Regions from separate parts of the Mesorhizobium opportunistum WSM2075 genome, predicted to be linked through region 1. Evidence: predicted binding sites of a transcription regulator. Region 1 holds the regulator's gene; each other region holds the start of a gene.

Region 1 (4,340 bases):
TCGCCAACGAATTCACCGAAGCGGTCGGCGATCTCTACACGTCTTCGCTGGTGGCGCTCGGCCTGATCCTGTTCGTCATCACTTTCCTGATCCTTGCCATCGCACGCTACATGCTGATGCGCATCGACGCCCGCACCGGAGCCTGACCGATGTCGACAGCCACGTCGCTTCACCAGAGCCGCAAGCGCAAGAATGGCGTGATGATGACGCTGTGCGTCGCCGCGGCCGGCATCGGCCTTGCCTGGCTGGCGCTCATTCTCGGCGCCCTGCTCTACAAGGGCCTGTCGGGCGTCAATCTTTCGGTCTTCACGGAAATGACCCCGCCGCCCGGCGATGCCGGCGGCCTGCTCAACGCCATCTACGGCAGCATCGTGATGACCGTCATCGGCATCATCGTCGGCACGCCGATCGGTGTGCTGGCCGGCACCTACATGGCCGAATACGGCCGCTTTTCGAAGCTCACCACCGTTGTGCGCTTCATCAACGATATCCTTCTGTCGGCGCCGTCGATCATCATCGGCCTGTTCGTCTACGAATTGATGGTTCGGCCGATGGGGCATTTCTCGGCGATGGCCGGCGCCGTCGCGCTGGCTATTCTGGTTATCCCCGTCGTCGTGCGCACCACCGAGGACATGCTCAATTTGGTGCCCAACGCCTTGCGCGAAGCCGGCACCGCGATCGGCGCGCCGCGCTGGGTGGTGATCCGCTCGGTCGCCTACCGCGCCGCGCTTTCCGGCATCGTCACCGGCATATTGCTGGCCATTGCCCGTATCTCCGGCGAGACGGCACCGCTGCTGTTCACCGCGCTCAACAACCAGTTCTGGTCGAGCAATCTCAACGCGCCGATGGCCAGCCTGCCTGTCACCATCTTCCAGTTCGCTCTCAGCCCCTACGAGGAATGGCAGCAACTGGCCTGGACCGGCGCACTCATAATTACATTGACGGTTCTCGCGCTCAGCATCTTTGCGCGCAGCCTGACCGGACGCAGAGAGGACAAATGAGCCAGATGTTGTCTCCAGACATGACGATCGCCGCCGAGGCAGCCGCCAAGGCAAAGATCGAGGTCAAGAACCTCAATTTCTACTACGGCCAGTCGAAGGCGCTGAAGGACATCACGCTGTCGCTGCCCGAACGCAGCGTCACCGCCTTCATCGGACCGTCGGGCTGCGGAAAGTCGACGCTGCTGCGCGTCTTCAACCGCATCTACGAGCTCTATCCCAGGCAGACCGCCGAGGGCCAGGTGCTGCTCGACGGCAAGAACGTTCTCGACCGTTCGCAGGACCTCAACCTCTTGCGCACCAAGATCGGCATGGTGTTCCAGAAGCCGACGCCGTTCCCGATGTCGATCTATGAGAACATCGCCTTCGGCGTCAGGCTCTACGAGAAGATCAGCAAGGCCGAGATGGACGGCCGCGTCGAGCAGGCGCTGAAGCGCGCGGCGCTCTGGACCGAGGTCAAGGACAAGCTCAATGCCAGCGGCCTCAGCCTTTCGGGCGGCCAGCAGCAGCGGCTCTGCATTGCCCGTACCGTGGCGGTGAAGCCGGAAGTCATCCTGCTCGACGAGCCGGCCTCGGCGCTCGATCCGCTGTCGACCGCCAAGATCGAGGAGCTGATCGACGAATTGCAGGCCGACTACACGATCGTCATCGTCACCCACAACATGCAGCAGGCGGCGCGCGTGTCGAAGCAGACGGCCTTCATGTACCTGGGCGAACTGGTCGAGTTCGACAAGACGGAGAAGATCTTCACGTCGCCCCGCGAGAAGCGCACGCAGGACTACATCACCGGCCGCTTCGGCTGATCGCACGCATACGAGGACCAGGATCATGGCCGAACACACGGTTGCAGCCTTCGACGAAGATCTCGGACAGATCAGCAGGCTGATCAGCGACATGGGCGACCTCGCCGGCTCGATGGTCGGCGGTGCCACCAAGGCGCTGCTGAACTCCGACAATGCGCTCGCCCAACGCGTCGTCTCCGATGACGCGATCATGGATGCGCGCCAGCGCGAGCTGGACGACCGCGCCATCACGCTGATCGCCAAGCGCCAGCCGATGGCCGACGATCTGCGCCATGTCGTCGGCTCGATCCGCATGGCCGGCGATCTCGAACGCATCGGCGACCTTGCCAAGAACATCGCCAAGCGCGTCGGCACGGTCGGGCTCTCCGCCACGCCGCGCGACCTGTCGCACTCCATCGACGCGATGGCGCAGCTGGTGCTGATCCAGGTTCAAGGTGTCATCGAGGAATATGCGGCGCGTGATGCCGCGGCACTGGCGAAGCTGCGCGCCGCCGACGAGCGCATCGATGTCAAATACACCTCGGTGTTCCGCGAACTGCTGACCTACATGATGGAAGATCCGCGCAACATCACCGCCTGCACGCATCTTTTGTTCTGTGCCAAGAACCTCGAACGCATCGGCGACCACGTGACCAACATCGCCGAGAATGCGTATTATGTGCTGACCGGCACGCAGCTGCCCGCCAATCGTCCGAAGCAGGACGAAACCGCGATGTCGGCGCCGGCGGCATAGCAGGGGTGACCAGCCGATGATCGCGCCACGCATCATGGTGGTGGAGGATGAGGAGCCGTTAGGGGTGCTGCTCCGCTACAATCTGGAATCGGAAGGTTACCAGGTCGAGGTGGTGACGCGCGGCGACGAGGCGGAGATCCGCCTGCAGGAGAACGTGCCCGACCTTCTGGTGCTCGACTGGATGGTGCCGGCGGTGTCCGGCATCGAACTCTGCCGGCGCCTGCGAATGCGGCCCGAGACCGAGCGGCTGCCGATCATCATGCTGACCGCGCGGGGCGAAGAAAGCGACCGTGTACGTGGACTCTCCACAGGCGCCGACGACTATCTGGTCAAGCCGTTCTCGACGCCGGAGTTCATGGCCCGCGTCAAGGCGTTGCTGCGCCGCGCCAAACCGGAAGTGCTGTCCAGCGTGCTCAAGGTCGGCGACATCGTGCTCGACCGCGAATCGCACCGCGTCTACCGCAAGAAGAGCGAGATCCGGCTCGGGCCGACCGAGTTCCGCCTGCTCGAATTCATGATGCGCCATCCCGGCCGGGTGTTCTCGCGCAGCCAGCTGCTCGACAATGTCTGGGGCGAGACGATCTACATCGACGAGCGCACGGTCGACGTGCATGTCGGGCGGCTGCGCAAGGCGGTCAACAATGGCCGCATGCCCGATGTCATTAGAACCATTCGTGGGGCGGGCTACGCGATCCGGGAAGATTAGGTTCTTCGGCGCGGAAGGTTAGACAGTCGGATTTCGTGCTTAAGCCGGATCGCTTTACCTTGGCGATCAGCGAAAACGTCCATTGCTTCGTCATCCACGGGCGGAGCAAGGAGCGAAGCGACGCGGCGTAGACCCGAGGATCCACGCCGCGACTTTGAAGCGTTGCCTCGGTGCGGAATTCTGCTCCGCTGCACTCCGTGGCCAAGGTCGCGGCATGGATCCCAGGGTCTCCGCGACGGAGCTTCGCTCCTGCTCCGCCCAGGGATGACGAAGTCGTGAGGCTTTGTCCAACCCACGGATGTTACGATGGCTTCGATTTCACGCCACGTTCTTCCCAGCCGCGCCTGCTCTCGCCTGCACGCCCGGCGCGAATATTTCCTGATCGACGAAGGTCAGAGCGCGCATGGCGCAGCCTTCGCGGATCAGCGGCAGTTCGTTAGGCTCGGTGTCGAAGGAGATCGATTTCGAGTGCTGGCCGCCGGCGGTCTGTGCAATCGCCTCGCGCAAGGCCGGCTCGATCAGGTCGAAGGCGGCGGCGCTGACGCCGACCATGGCGACCGGGGCGGGATCGATCAGCGCGAACAGGCTGCCGAGGCCATAGCCGAGCGCCTCGCCGGCCTTGCGATAGGCCTGGCGCTCCGGCCCGTCCTTCTCGCGCGCCGAGGCCGCCAGTGCCCGCATGTCGGCGTCGCTGACGTCGACCGGTTCGGTGTCCTCGCCAAGCTGTCTCGCGCTTCGCCAGATGGCGTAGTTGCCGGCATAGGCCTCGACGCAGCCGCGCCGTCCGCAGCGGCAGAGCGCGCCGCCCGGCCGGTGGATCATGTGGCCGAACTCGCCGCCCGAGGAATGGGTACCGGTGAACAGTTCGCCCTTCAGCACCAGGCCCATGCCGATGCCGTGAGACAGCAGAATGGCGATGAAGTCGTCGCGGTAGCGCTCGGGATCGCGCCAGCGCAGCGCCACCGCCATCATGTTGCAGTCGTTTTCCATGGTGGCGGGGATGCCGAACTCGGCTTCGAATATGTCGGCGAAGGCGATGTCGGTCTGCGGCGTGATCGGCGACCACAGCATGGCGCGCGCCTCGGTGTCGGTGATGCCCT
Region 2 (4,340 bases), 280 kb from region 1:
ATGCGGAACGGGCCGGGATGAACGGTCGGCGCCGGCACATGTTTGATCACGAGATCGAACAGCGGCGCAAGCTGCTGGTCCTTGGGGCCTTCCGGATTTTCCGAGACCCAGCCGTCGCGGCCCGAACCATAGAGGATCGGGAAGTCGAGCTGCTCGTCGGTGGCGTCGAGGGCCGCGAACAGATCGAACACCTCGTTGACGACCTCGACATGGCGGGCGTCCGGCCGGTCGATCTTGTTGATGACGACGATCGGCTTCAAGCCGACCTTCAGCGCCTTGCCGACCACGAACTTGGTCTGCGGCATCGGGCCCTCGGCGGCGTCGACCAGCACGATGGCCGAATCCACCATCGACAGGATGCGCTCGACCTCACCGCCGAAATCGGCGTGTCCGGGCGTGTCGACGATGTTGATGCGCGTATCCTTCCAGTCGACCGAAGTCGCCTTGGCCAGGATGGTGATGCCGCGTTCCTTTTCGAGGTCGTTGGAATCCATGGCGCGTTCGGCGACGCGCTGGTTGTCGCGGAACGAGCCGGACTGCTTCAAAAGCTGGTCGACCAGGGTGGTCTTTCCATGGTCGACGTGCGCGATGATCGCGATATTACGGAGTTTCATGTTCTGATCTCGGAAGCGTTGCAGGCAGCAGGCCAAAGGCGCTGCCTCTTTCGGTTGCGCGGCTCATACAGGGTTTTTCGCAGTTGCGAAAGGGGAAGCGCAACACCAAATACTCATCAAATCTTAAGCATCTGCGTGTGAAATGATTTTGTTAACCAAGGCGGGAACCATTCAGGGCCCGGGCAGTTCGAACGTCATGACCGATAAACTCAACCGATATTGGCCGCTTATCGCCTCCGCGGCCTTTGCCGTTCTGCTGGCGGCCAACGCCGCGCAGTCGGCCGCCACGCTGAAGGAAGCACGGCCGGCCCTGCCGATCGATGCGCCTTCGGCCCAGCAGGCTTTCGCCGACGCCCCCGACGGCGTCGATCCGATGGTGACCGGCCCGGTCAGCGCCGCCTTCAAGCAGCGCCAGGACGCAGCCAACTGCGACAGCGCCGTCTGGCCGAACATTCCAATGGTCTGCTACCCGGACTGACGACCGTCAGGTCTTTACGCCGACCGTACCGGGTCGAGCGTGATCTTGTAGAGTTCGTTGTCGTCGCGATCCATCAGCCGCACGGTCATCTGCTCGGTGGCGCCGGAAATGTCGACAAGGCCAAAGAATTGCAGGCCGGCTGACGGCGGCAGGTTCTGCCCCTGCTCGGCTGTCGGCGCCTTGATGAACTTCAGCTCCGGACCGAAGGTCATGTCGAAATCGTTCGGGCCGAAGGTTCCGGCATGGATGGGGCCGGAGACGAATTCCCAGAATGGACTGAAGTCCTGGAACTGCGCCTTCTCGGGATTGTAGTAATGCGCGGCTGTGTAGTGCACGTCGGCGGTGAGCCAGACGGTGTTGCTGATGCCGGCATTCTTGATGTAGCGCAGCAGGTCGGCGATCTCCAGCTCGCGTCCCTTTGGCAGACCGTTGTCACCATTGCTGACAGCCTCCGCGCCTGCCTTTTTGACGCCATCGTCCCAGACGACGAGGCCGAGCGGCATGTCTGCGGCGATGATCTTCCATGTCGCCTTGGAGTTGGCTAGCTCCCGCTTCAGCCATTTCGTCTGCTGTTCGCCCAGCATGCGCGATTGCGGTGTCATCTCATCCTGCATGTCCGGACCGTTGGGGCCGCGATAGGAGCGCATGTCGAGGAAGAACACGTCGAGCAGCGGCCCGTAGGCTATCTTGCGGTAGACGCGGCCGGGCTCCGACGGCTCGTAACGGATCGTCGTCATCTCATGGAAGGCTCGGGCCGCGCGGGCCGCCAGCACATGGATGGATTTTTCCGTGTAGCGATCGTCGGCGCTCAGATTTTTCGAATCCGACCAGTTGTTCAGCACCTCGTGGTCGTCCCACTGATAAAAGGTCGGGCAGATGGCGCTGAGACCCAGGACGTGTCTGTCCATCATGTTGTATTTCCACTGGTCGCGGTATTCGTCCAGCGTCTCGGCGACCTTGCGCTTACCATCGACTAGCACGACGTTCTTCCACTTGCCGCCGCCGGGCAGGTCGACCTCGTCCTTCATCGCGCCGTCGGCATAGATGGTGTCGCCCGAATGCAGGAAGAAATCGGGCGTATGCTTGCCGATCGTGGCGTAGGTCTTCATGCCGGTCTCGTCGATGCCCCAGCCCTGGCCGGCGGTGTCGCCCGACCAAGCGAACTTGATGTCGCGCTTCGAGGCCGGCGCGGTGCGGAAGCGGCCGACGATCGGCTCGGAGACGGCGTTGATGTCAGCGAGGTCGGCTGCCGTCATGCGGTAGAAGATGTCCTGATCGGAAGCGAGATCGGTGAGCAGGCGTCTGACCGTATAATCGCTGGCCGGCGACGTATCGAGCGGCGCCAGCCGGATCGCGTTGGCGAAATTCTCGGTCGACGACACTTCGAACATGACACGCGACGGGCGATCCGTGCGCGTCCACACCATGCCGCTGGTGGCGTCGACATCCCCCGACTGGACGCCATGGGTGAAGGCCGGGCGCTGGTTGGCGCGAGAATAATAGGGCAGCGCCAGGCTGGAAACGCCGACCAGACCAGCGGCGCTGGCGGAGGTGACAAAAGCGCGGCGAGTCATCGAGAGCTTGTTCATGGCTGTCTCCTGGATGGCGTTGAACGTTGCCACCAAGCTCCAGCCTCAATGTTTCAGGCTCATCTCGAAATCATGAACGTTTGATAACAATGAACAGGGCTGCCCTTTCCGTCTCCTCTCACGCCCAGAGATCAATAAGGCAACGGGCCCAAAAGGGGAGAAGGGAGGGCCGCGCCTATGCCGCTTGCGGTTCGGGATCGAAGGCCGGCCGGCTGGTATTGATCAGCAGCGAGATGCAGGCGGCGGCGATGGCCGTCATTCCGGCGATCAGGAAGGCCAGTTCGTAATTGCCCTGCAGTTCGCGCATGGTGCCGCCGAAGGCGGCCGCCGTGGCAGCTCCCACCTGGTGGCCGGCGACGATCCAGCCGAACACGATCGGTCCGCTGCGGTCGCCGAACGCCTCGTTGGCGAGCCTGAGCGTCGGTGGCACGGTGGCGATCCAGTCGAGGCCATAGAGCACCGCGAAGATGATCAGGCTGGTCGCCGAGAAGCCGGAATAAGGCAGGTAGATCAGCGACAGGCCACGGATGGCATAATAGACGCCAAGCAGCTTGCGCGGGTCGAAACGGTCGGTAAGCCAGCCGGACAGCGTCGTGCCGATCAAGTCGAAAATGCCCATCATCGACAGCAGGCCGGCCGCCTGCACCTCGCCGATGCCCATGTCGCCGCAGAACGCGATCAAATGCGTGCCGACCAGCCCGTTGGTGGTGAAACCACAGACGAAGAAGGTGGCGAACAGATACCAGAACACCCGCGTGCCGGCGGCGCGGCGCAGCGTGTTGAGCGTGTGCGCCAGGAAATTGCCTTGCGATGCCGGCGATGTCGGCGGCACGTCATCGGCCTCGGCGCCATAACGCACCATGCCGATCGAGGCCGGACGCTCCGGCACCAGCAACCAGACCAGCGGCAGCAGGCAGGCCGTGGCGACCGCGACCGCGATGGCGACCGGCTTCCAGCCGCCCGTTTGCGCAAGCGAGGCAAGCAGCGGCAGGAACACCAGGAGGCCGGTGGCGCTGGAGGCCGACATCAAGCCCATGACCAGTCCGCGATTGGTCTTGAACCAGCGGTTGACGATGGTGGCGCCGAGCACGCTGGCTACGGCGCCTGAGCCGATGCCGGAGAACACGCCCCAGGTGATGAAGAGGTGCCAGGGCTTGGTCATCAAAAGGCTGAGCGCGGTCGACCCCGACATGATCACCAGCGAGGCGATCAGCGTGCGGCGCAGTCCGATCCGCTCCATCAGCGCGGCGGCGAACGGACCAGTCAGGCCATAGAGCAGGATGCCGACACCGGCGGCCAGCGAGATGACGTCGCGCCGCCAGCCAAAGCTGTTTTCGAGCGGCAGCATCATGACGGCGGGTGCCGAGCGCAGACCGGCGGCGATCAGCAGGCAGAGGAAGATGACGCCGACCACGACGAAGGCGTAGCGCTGGCCAAATGGGCGGGATTGAGCTATCATGTTACTGACCGGTACGTTGCAGGGTGGGAACATGTATACGTACCGATCGGTAACACTGTCAATCGAGTCCCATGATGCCAACCGACAAAAATATTGAACTGACCATCAGCGATGGTCATGCATCGGCCCCGCCGAAGGCCGCCAAGAAGATCCTCGACGTCGCCTACGACCTGTTCTACCGGCGTGGCATAAGGGCGATC
Region 3 (4,340 bases), 2.8 Mb from region 1:
GTCGTCGTGGAACACCGGTATCTTCATGCGCGCCTTGAGCCGTTCCTCAACCTCGAAACACTCCGGCGCCTTGATATCCTCGAGGTTGATGCCGCCGAAGGTCGGCTCCAGGGCGGCGACCGTTTCGACCATGCGCTCGATTTCGGGCGCGTCGATCTCGATGTCGAAGACGTCGATGCCGGCGAATTTCTTGAACAGGACCGCCTTGCCCTCCATGACCGGCTTGGACGCCAGCGGGCCGATATTGCCGAGGCCGAGCACGGCCGAGCCGTTGGAGACGACGCCGACCAGGTTGGCGCGCGCCGTATAGTCGGCGGCGGTCGCCGGATCGTCGCGGATCTCCAGGCAAGGGGCCGCCACGCCAGGCGAATAGGCGAGCGCCAGGTCGCGCTGGTTGCCGAGCGGCTTGGTCGCCTGGATTTCGAGCTTTCCAGGCGTCGGGTGCTTGTGGAAGTAGAGGGCGGCTTCGTCGAGGTCCGAACGTGCCGTTTTCTTGCTCTCGCCAGTCATTCCGGCCCTCCCTGCGCTCTGCCTGCGACCCTTCTTAGCATGCGGCCGCGGTTTTTCGAGACGCCAAATGACGCAATCGCGGATCACATTGGCGAGACAGGAATAGCTGATTTATTTCAGCCGCTTGGACAGGGTTTCTTCCGCGTTGCGATTGTCGGGGCTCAGAACGCGCTGACGTAGAGGCCGCCATCCACCGGAATGTTCTGCCCGGTCAGGTAGCCGGCATGAACGGAGCACAGGAAGGCGCAGATCTGGCCGAATTCCTCGGGCGTGCCGAGCCGCTTGGCCGGCACGTCGGCGCTGATGCGGGTCTTGCGCGCCGCCGCCGCCGCGGGCTCCTCGACGGTGCCTGCCTCATGCGGGCCGCGCAGCCGGTCGGTGTCGAGCTTGCCTGGCAGCAGGCTGTTGATGGTGACGTTGCGGTCGATCACCGTGCGCGCCACGCCGGCGAGGAACGAGGTCAGGCCGGCGCGCGCCCCCGACGACAGGTCGAGGCCGGGGATCGGCACGTAGACCGACAGCGAGGTGATGTTGACGATGCGGCCGAAGCCACGTTTGGCCATGCCGTCGATGACGGCCTGCACCAGCTCGATCGGTGTGACCATGTTCTGGGTGACGCCTTCGAGGATCTTGCCGCGATCGAGTTCGCGGAAATCGCGCAATGGCGGGCCGCCATTGTTGTTGACGAGAATGTCGGGCTCAGGGCAGGCGGCAAGCAGTGCCTTCTGCACTTCGGGTTTCGAGACATCACCGACGACTTCCGTGACCGTCACGCCGTAGCGCTCGCGCAGCTCCGCGGCGGTCCTCGCCACCAGTTCGGCGTTTCGTCCGTTAACGACGATGTCGCAGCCGGCCTCGGCCAGTGCCATGGCGCAGCCTTTTCCAAGTCCCTTGCTCGAAGCGCAGACGATGGCTTTCTTGCCGCGAATACCGAGATCCATGACGATTTCTCCTGTGATTTGGCCGGCAGGCTAGCTCTTGGGCTGGCCCAATCGCAACTGTCATACGGTTGTTGCATGAATCGGGGCATAGGCTGCGCGAAAGCAACGGTGAAAACGCGATGTCCGGCCAAGAGCCCCGCACCTTCCGCAGCATGTTCATTTCCGATGTCCATCTCGGCTCGAAGGCTGCCAAGGCGGAATTCCTGATCGATTTCCTTCGCTATCACGACGCCGACATCATCTATCTGGTCGGTGACATCGTCGACGGCTGGCGGCTGCGGCGGAGCTGGCACTGGCCGCAAAGCCACAACGACGTCGTGCAGAAATTGCTGCGCAAGGCGCGCAAGGGCGCCTCGATTACCTATATCGCCGGCAATCACGATGAGTTTGCCCGCCAGTTCCAGGGCGTGCATTTCGGCGGCATCGTCGTTGCCGACCGCGCCATCCATGAGACCGCCGACGGCAGGCGCCTGCTGGTCATCCATGGCGACCAGTTCGACACCGTCGTCCACAACCAGCGCTGGCTCGCCTATCTCGGCGACCATGCCTACGACGCGGCCATGCAGGTCAACCGTGTCATCACGCGTCTGCGCCAGCTGCTCGGCCTGCCTTACTGGTCGTTCTCGTCCTGGGCCAAGGTCAAGGTCAAGAAAGCGGTAAACTTCATCGGTTCGTTCCAGACCGTGCTCAGCGAGGAAGCGCGGCGTTCGCATGTCGACGGCGTCATCTGCGGCCACATCCACCACGCCGCGATCGAGAACTATGGCGATGTGCAGTACATCAACACCGGCGACTGGGTGGAGAGCTGCACGGCGGTGGTCGAACATTTCGACGGCCGCATGGAAATCCTGACCTGGGCGCATGTCCTGCCTGAAGCGCCGGACGAGCCTTTCATCCCGATGCTCATCGAAGATCGGGTCGGGCAGGCGGCCTGACACGGAATTCACGGAGGCTTTCAGCGTTAATCGGTTAGTCCAGCCGGTTTCGCCTGGTTTTCCGCCATGTTAAGGGATCGATCTACATCGCCAGCCGGCCGAGCGCGGCGTAATTGGATCGATTCATGTCCCTGCCGCCGCTTTCGCCAGAACAACTCGTCAAGCCGCGCCATTTCGAGCTGCGCATGAGCCTGATCTTCGCGACATTGTTCGTGTCGCAAGGCACCCATCTGCCCTATTTTCCGCTCTGGCTGCAGGCGAAAGGTTTTGGCGCCGAACAAATCGCCGTCATCCTTGCCGCGCCGATGTTCCTGCGCGTCCTGACGACGCCCATGCTGACGGCACTTGCCGACCGGGCGAAGGACCGCGCCGACGTCTACATCGTGCTGGTCGCGGCAACGATGGTCATTTCGGCAGGCTATTTCCTGCCGGCGACCTACGCGATCGTGCTGGCCGTATCGCTGATTCTGACGGTCGTCTGGACACCGCATTCGCCAATGGCCGATTCGCTTGCGTTGTCCGGGGTGCGCCGCTTCGGCTCGAACTACACCGCCATGCGCAAATGGGGCTCGATCTCCTATCTTTGCGCCAATGTCGTGGGCGGCTTCATCCTGGCGGCGGCCGGAGCCAAAGCCGTACCGGTGATCATTTTCGGGGCGCTCGCAGCAGCGCTTGCCGCAGCCTTGTTTGCGCCGCGCATGGGGCGGCCGCGCAAGGCTTCGCCGTTGTCGGCCACTGAAATCCAGCACGCGGCGCCGAGCCTGTTCAATGCCTATTTCCTCTATTTCACCTTTGGCGTCGGCATCATCACCGCCAGCCACGCCTTCCTCTACGGCTTTGTTTCCATCTACTGGAAATCGATCGGCATCAGCGATTCCGTCGTTGGCCTGCTTTGGGCCTGGGGCGTGGTGTCCGAAGTCTGCATGTTTTTGTTTTTCAATCGCATTTTCGCCTCCGTATCCGTAGTCAAGGTGATGGTGATCGCCGGCATCGGGTCGATCGTGCGCTGGATCGTCTTTCCGCTGGTATGGCCGCTTGGTCTTGGGGTCGCCGGCTTCTTCGCCGTGCAGTCGCTGCATTCGGTGTCCGTCGCAATGGTGCTGATCGGGCTGCAGAAAATGATCGGCGAGACCGTCTCCGAAGAGCGCACCGGTGCCGCGCAAGGCATCGCCTATTTCTTCAACGGCTTCTTCATGGCGGCCGTCACGCTTGCGTCCGGTCCGCTCTATGACCGTCTCGGCGTCGATGGTTTCCTGGCGATGATTCCGATCGCGATCGTCGGCCTTGTGCTGATCGGGCTTGCGGCGCGCTCAGCCCCAAAGCACCCGGTCCGGGGGTGAGACGAGCGAACCCCGGTAGGCAAGGCCCGGCTCGCGGTCGCGCGCAAGCAGCAGCGGACCATCGAGGTCGACGAAATCGGCGTCCTGGGCGAGCAACACCGCCGGCGCCATCGCCAGCGACGTGCCGACCATGCAGCCGACCATGACGCCGAAACCGAGTTCCCGGGCGCGGTCGCGCAGGACGAGCGCCGCCGTCAGCCCGCCGGACTTGTCGAGCTTGATGTTGACGGCGTCGTAGAGGCCGACAAGCAAATCCAGGTTTTTCGCCTCGTGTACGCTTTCATCGGCGCAGATCGGCACCGGATGCGCGATGTGGCGCAGGATGCCGTCGTGGCCGGCCGGCAGCGGCTGTTCGATCAGCGCGATGTCTTGTTCCGCAGCAAAGGCGAGGTTGGCGACGATGTTGTCGTCGGTCCAGCCCTCATTGGCATCGAGGATGATTCGGCTCTCGGGCGCGGCCTGCCTTACCGCCTGGATCCGGGCGATGTCGTTGTCGCCGCCGATCTTGACCTTCAGCAGCGGCCGGCTGGCATTGGCGCTGGCCTGTGCCGCCATCGCCGAGGGTTCGCCGAGCGACAGCGTGTAGGCGGTTTCCAGCGGTCGCAGCGGGGCCG

What was found. The regulator PhoB, encoded in region 1, activates phosphate uptake and scavenging genes when phosphate is short. The targets are predictions, from matches to a motif close to TGTCATNNANCTGTCAT.
Region 2: the regulator PhoB is predicted to act here: its motif matches at 2,754-2,770, upstream of MESOP_RS05780 (alkaline phosphatase D family protein).
Region 3: the regulator PhoB is predicted to act here: its motif matches at 1,510-1,526, upstream of MESOP_RS20470 (UDP-2,3-diacylglucosamine diphosphatase).

What each region holds. Positions count from the first base shown of each region.
Region 1 covers NC_015675.1:1,484,990-1,489,329, forward strand. Annotated here, with positions in the region: gene pstC (phosphate ABC transporter permease subunit PstC) at 1-146, shown strand, start outside; gene pstA (phosphate ABC transporter permease PstA) at 150-1,001, shown strand; gene pstB (phosphate ABC transporter ATP-binding protein PstB) at 998-1,801, shown strand; gene phoU (phosphate signaling complex protein PhoU) at 1,827-2,534, shown strand; gene phoB (phosphate regulon transcriptional regulator PhoB) at 2,551-3,240, shown strand; gene MESOP_RS07135 (ROK family protein) at 3,559-4,340, opposite strand, start outside.
Region 2 covers NC_015675.1:1,207,738-1,212,077, reverse strand. Annotated here, with positions in the region: gene typA (translational GTPase TypA) at 1-614, opposite strand, end outside; gene MESOP_RS05785 (hypothetical protein) at 811-1,092, shown strand; gene MESOP_RS05780 (alkaline phosphatase D family protein) at 1,107-2,681, opposite strand; gene MESOP_RS05775 (MFS transporter) at 2,857-4,140, opposite strand; gene MESOP_RS05770 (TetR/AcrR family transcriptional regulator) at 4,215-4,340, shown strand, end outside.
Region 3 covers NC_015675.1:4,254,528-4,258,867, forward strand. Annotated here, with positions in the region: gene MESOP_RS20460 (NADP-dependent malic enzyme) at 1-510, opposite strand, end outside; gene MESOP_RS20465 (SDR family oxidoreductase) at 672-1,451, opposite strand; gene MESOP_RS20470 (UDP-2,3-diacylglucosamine diphosphatase) at 1,571-2,386, shown strand; gene MESOP_RS20475 (MFS transporter) at 2,512-3,726, shown strand; gene dgcA (N-acetyl-D-Glu racemase DgcA) at 3,697-4,340, opposite strand, start outside.